Linked DNA regions of Acetoanaerobium sticklandii. Each later gene encodes a partner of the first gene's protein in a complex. Links are inferred from orthologs where the notes say so. Each region holds a gene or a part of one and is shown in the gene's direction. Other genes may lie near its edges.

The links.
Region 2: the proteins of groL (region 1) and metK are in contact, whole or in part, in a cryo-EM structure (PDB 8P4O), measured with the Escherichia coli proteins. The link is inferred for Acetoanaerobium sticklandii from one-to-one orthologs.

What each region holds. Positions count from the first base shown.
Region 1 is NC_014614.1:327,651-330,756, forward strand. Bases 164-2,997 are described here. They hold groL (chaperonin GroEL), read left to right. Parts: upstream 164-684; coding sequence 685-2,310; downstream 2,311-2,997. Other genes in these bases: groES (co-chaperone GroES), read left to right, coding at 320-604; larB (nickel pincer cofactor biosynthesis protein LarB), read left to right, coding at 2,549-2,997. Also shown: cls (cardiolipin synthase), read left to right, coding at 1-138; more of larB, read left to right, coding at 2,998-3,106.
Region 2 is NC_014614.1:2,478,717-2,481,614, reverse strand. It holds metK (methionine adenosyltransferase), read left to right. Parts: upstream 1-806; coding sequence 807-1,991; downstream 1,992-2,898. Other genes in the region: recD2 (SF1B family DNA helicase RecD2), read left to right, coding at 2,260-2,898; CLOST_RS11830 (phosphodiester glycosidase family protein), read left to right, coding at 1-447. UniProt on the Escherichia coli protein: Catalyzes the formation of S-adenosylmethionine (AdoMet) from methionine and ATP.

The sequences.
Region 1 (3,106 bases):
ACAATTTCAAGGCTATATGAGATATTTGAAGCTGACATAAAGGACTCTAAAGAGCTTCTTTATTCAGATTTTAAAGCTCGTCCTATTGTTCAAAAAATCGCAGAATCAGCTGCTAGACTATTTTCGCCGATATTATAAAAAAAATCAAAAAAAGGACTTGAAAAAAATTCAAATATTATATAACATATACTATGTAGTAGCACTCGATATAAAAGAGTGCTAACATTTAAACTAAAATTAAGCGCAAAGCTAGTCTTTGCAATAAAGCATCCCTTTATAGGGAGTATTAAATAATATTATTTAGGAGGGAATGTTTATTATGAAAATCAGACCATTAGCAGACAGAGTGGTAATTAAGATGGTAGAAGCAGAAGAAAAAACTAAAAGCGGTATCGTACTTCCAGGAAGTGCAAAGGAGCAGCCACAAATGGCTGAGGTAGTAGAAGTAGGACCTGGTGGAGTAGTTGACGGCAAAGAAATCAAGATGGAGCTAAAGGTAGGAGATAAAGTACTTTTCTCTAAATACGCAGGAACTGAAGTTAAATTAGATGGACAAGAGTTCACTATATTAAGACAAAGCGATATTTTAGCTGTAGTAGAATAAGAAATTTCACAAATAAAACAATCATAAGAGATTAATCATAAAAAAGTAACTTGATTATAAATTAGGAGGAGTAATATAAGATGGCTAAAGAAATTAGATTTTCAGAAGAAGCTAGAAAAGCTTTAGAAATTGGCGTTAATAAGCTTGCAGATACAGTAAAAGTAACTATTGGACCTAAAGGAAGAAACGTAATTTTAGATAAAAAATTCGGTTCACCACTTATTACTAACGACGGTGTAACTATAGCAAAAGAAATCGAATTAGAAGATCCATATGAAAATATGGGAGCTCAGCTAGTTAAAGAGGTTGCTACTAAAACTAACGACGTAGCAGGCGATGGTACTACAACAGCAACACTTTTAGCTCAAGCAATAATCAGAGAAGGTCTTAAAAACGTAGCTGCTGGTTCAAACCCTATTCTGCTTAGAAAAGGTATCCAAAAAGCTGTAGATACAGCAGTAGCAACACTAAAAGCAAATTCTAGAACAATTGAAAATAAAGAGTCTATAGCTCAAGTTGCAGCTATTTCTGCAGGAGACGATGAAATCGGTAAATTAATTGCTGAAGCTATGGAAAAAGTAGGAAATGACGGAGTTATAACTGTAGAAGAATCAAAATCTATGGGAACTACTCTTGAAGTGGTTGAAGGTATGCAGTTTGATAGAGGATATGTATCTGCTTACATGGTAACAGATGTAGAAAAAATGGAAGCTACTCTTAGCGAGCCTTACATCCTAATCACTGACAAGAAAATTTCTAATATCCAAGAAATCCTTCCAATACTAGAGCAAATAGTACAACAAGGAAGAAGACTTCTTATCATTGCTGAAGATGTTGAAGGAGAGGCTTTATCTACACTAGTTGTAAACAAATTAAGAGGAACATTTGAAGTTGTTGCTGTTAAAGCTCCAGGCTTTGGTGACAGAAGAAAAGCTATGCTAGAAGATATTGCTATCCTTACAGGTGGAAGAGTGATTTCTGAAGAAATCGGCTTAGACCTTAAAGAAGCTACATTAGATATGCTAGGAAAAGCTACTACAGTTAAAATCTCAAAAGAGAACACAACTATAGTAAACGGAGCTGGGGAAGAAAAGGCTATCAAAGATAGAATAGCTCAAATCAAGAGACAAATCGAAGAAACTACTTCTGAATTTGATAAAGAAAAGCTTCAAGAAAGACTTGCTAAGCTTTCTGGTGGAGTAGCAGTTATCGAAGTAGGAGCAGCTACTGAAACAGAACTAAAAGAGAGAAAACTAAGAATGGAAGATGCTCTAAATGCTACAAGAGCAGCAGTTGAAGAAGGTATAGTACCTGGAGGAGGAACAGCTCTAGTTGCAGTTATGGATGAAGTAGAAGCTCTAATTAAAGATGAGCAGACAGCTGAGACTAAAACTGGTATTCAAATAGTTCTAAAAGCTCTTCAAGAGCCACTTAAGCAAATCGCTATAAATGCAGGACTTGAGGGTGCTGTAATTGTTGAAAACGTAAGAAAATCAGATAAAGACCATGGATTCGATGCTCTAAACGAGCAATATGTAAACATGATTGATGCTGGTATTATTGACCCTACTAAGGTAACTAGATCAGCTCTTCAAAATGCAGCATCAGTTGCAGCTACACTTCTTACTACAGAAGCAGCAGTAGTTGAAATCAAAAGTGATGAACCAGCTATGCCAATGGGCGGCGGAATGCCAGGAATGATGTAATCAGTTATTTATATCAAATAAATAGCTCTAGTATTGAAACTTATAACTATATAGATAATCATAAAAATAAAGGTGCGGGAATTTCCGCACCTTTTATAATATATGAAATTACAGATATGATATAATTGCTATATTAGTATAGATATAGAATGAGTGGATACTTGATTATTTATAATTAGTTTAAATAAATTATGCTATTATATATTTCATTGATAGGGCATTTGAATATGGAGGAATTATGGATAAGAAATTTTTGATAGATATGCTAAACAAAGTGAAAACAGATGAAATAGATATTGATACAGCCGCAGAAAAGCTGAGCAGTATTTCGTATGAGGATATAGGGTATGCAAAGGTGGATCATCACAGAAGCCTTAGAAACGGTTATCCTGAAGTCATATACTGTGAAGGCAAGACCAAGGAACAGATAGCAGGAATCATGGAAAAGCTTCTAGAAAAAAACAGCAATATCTTAGGAACTAGATTAGACCAGCAAAGCTATGAGTATCTTAAGGAAAGGTTTAAAGATTTAGAATATCACAGTATGTCTAGGGTTATGACTCTAAAGGTCAAGGAAATAGAAATTAAAGGCAAGGGCGAAATTGCGGTAGTAACAGCGGGTACTTCGGATATGTATGTAGCAGAAGAGGCAGCTATAACAGCCGAGTTTTTAGGCAATAAAGTGATTCGCATCTATGATGCTGGCGTGGCTGGAATTCACAGACTGCTATCAAAGCAAGATGAGCTTAGAAGATGCAGAGTAGTAATTGCAGTTGCTGGTATGGAAGGGGCACTT
Region 2 (2,898 bases), 2.2 Mb from region 1 along the record:
TTTTTAGGAGCGGTGTCAGCGCCAAAGGAAGCCTTTAATGGGGCATATAAATATAAAACCGTTGGAAATACAACATTTATAAGCGTGGACAACAGAAATGGCGGAGTATACAAAGTAAAAGGTCAATGGGACTATTTAAAAGGACTAATGTCAAAAAGTGCTGGGAATGTAGTCATAGTGCTTCAAGGCAGTGACAAGTCCGCAGACAGTATAGACCAAAATGCATTTGACAAAATCATCCAAAAAGAAGCAAAGACTAAGAATGTATATGTCGTATATTCAGGTAAGAGTTTTTCCTCTAGAGTAGATGGAAATGTAAGCTATATCAGTGTGGTAGACTATGCATCTATGCCAAAAACCAATATATATCAAGATATAAAATACCTTCAGTTTGCTGAAGCAGATGGAAAATTGGTATATGGATTCAAGCCTGTGCTTACTCCATAAAACTGATACAAAAATAGTAAAAAATATTTTTCAAAAACATATTGACATATGGTTTTGGCTAATATAAAATAAAATCCGTTGCACAATAAATGAATAAATTCTTGAACCTTATCAAGAGAGGTGGAGGGACTGGCCCTGTGAAACCCGGCAACCAGCACAGCAATGTGAGATGGTGCCAATTCCTGCGAGATATATTCTTGGCAGATGAGGTAACTTTAGTAGTTATGCCTCTTCTGCGTATGTGTATGAAGAGGCTTTTTAATGCAAAAAAGTCTACATTATGTACGATGTGCCACCTTGGCATATACAAGTGATACGGTTTACAGCATTTAATGCTAGAGATGAGGAGGATTTATTAAATGAGAAGATTATTTACATCAGAATCTGTTACTGAGGGCCATCCAGATAAAATGTGTGACCAGATTTCAGATTCAATACTAGACGCCCTTTTAGTTCAAGACCCTAATTCACGTGTGGCGTGTGAGACAGCAGTTACTACAGGTCTTGTTATGGTAATTGGAGAAATAACTACTAACGCATACGTAGATATCCAAAAAGTAGTAAGACAGACAGTTAAAGAAATCGGATACGATAGAGCAAAATATGGATTTGACTTCGAAACGTGCGCAGTAATTAATGCTATAGACGAGCAAAGTGCAGACATAGCTATGGGTGTAGACGAAGCCCTAGAGCACAAAGAAGGGACTATGAAAGATGAAGTAGAAGCAGTAGGAGCTGGAGACCAAGGTATGATGTTTGGTTTTGCTTGCGACGAGACTCCAGAGTTTATGCCACTTCCTATTTCACTAGCTCATAAGCTAGCTAAAAGGCTTTCAGATGTAAGAAAAGACAAAACTCTTGATTACTTAAGACCAGATGGAAAAACTCAAGTAACAGTAGAGTATGAAGATGACAAACCAGTAAGAATAGACACTATAGTAATATCTACACAGCACAACCCAGAAGTAACTAGAGAGCAAATTGAAAAAGACTTAATCGAAAACGTAATTAAGCCAATAGTAGATAGCAAGTTACTTGATGAAAACACTAAGTACCTTATCAACCCTACAGGAAGATTCGTAATCGGAGGACCTCAAGGAGATTCTGGACTTACAGGAAGAAAAATCATCGTAGATACTTACGGTGGATACGCTAGACACGGTGGAGGAGCTTTCTCAGGTAAAGACTCTACAAAGGTAGACCGCTCTGCAGCATACGCAGCTAGATGGGTTGCGAAAAACGTAGTAGCAGCAGGACTTGCTAAGAAATGCGAGATTCAGTTAGCTTATGCAATCGGTGTAGCTGAACCGGTATCAGTACTAGTTGATACATTTGGAACAGGTGTTATCGCTGAGGAAAAGATTTCTGAAATCATTTCTAAAAACTTTGATCTTCGCCCAGGAGCTATAATTAGAGACCTAGGACTAAGAAGACCGATATTCAAGCAAACAGCAGCTTACGGACATTTTGGAAGAACAGATGTAAGCCTTCCTTGGGAAGAGCTAAACAAAGTAGACGACATTAAAAAAGACGCTGGATTATAAAAATATCATAAATAATAAATTCAGCAATTTAAACCATTATAAGTTGTTTATGGAGCTTAAAAGCTTATAAAAATAAAGGATTAGTACTCAGGGAAATCTGTATACTAATCCTTTTGTTATTTATATTTAAATTTTGCTTCTTCAAAATTTAAATACGATATAATTTTTAAATTCGATTAGTTGTATCTGTTGAAACATTGTTAAGATTATGAGCTTATAGTATATGTTATAATAAATCATATTCAAAATACATTTGGAGTGTATGCTTATGCCTATAGAATTAAAAGGAAAAATTTCAGATATAATATTTCAAAACGATGAAAATGGCTACACTATAGCAAACCTAATCAGCGATGAACTTGGAGAAGTTACAGTGGTGGGCTGTATGCCATCTGTCAGAGAGCTCGACAATATACAGGTCAGTGGAGAGTGGAAGACTCACGATATATATGGCAGACAGTTTAGTGTTATGAGCTTCACTCATATGGCTATAGATTCGCTAGATGGAATCATAGCCTACCTAGCATCTGGAACGATAGAAGGCATAGGTCTTAAAATGGCACATAAAATCACAGATAAATTCGGGATAAAAGCTATAGAAATCCTAGAAACTAATCCTAATAGATATTTAGAAATAGAAGGCATAGGCAGAAAAAAGCTCGATAAAATGATAAGCTCTCATATGGAAGGAAGACAGCTAAAATCCATAATAACAGCATTTTCGCCATATGGAATAAGCCCAGCCTACTGCATGAAAATCTATAAAAAATATGCAGATAAATCCATAGATATGGTCATGAACAATCCCTACGGTCTATGTAAGGATGTAAAAGGGATAGGGTTTAAAAAAGCTGATGAAATAGCAAAAAAATTAAATGCTGGACTTGATTCTTTAGAAAGAATAGAA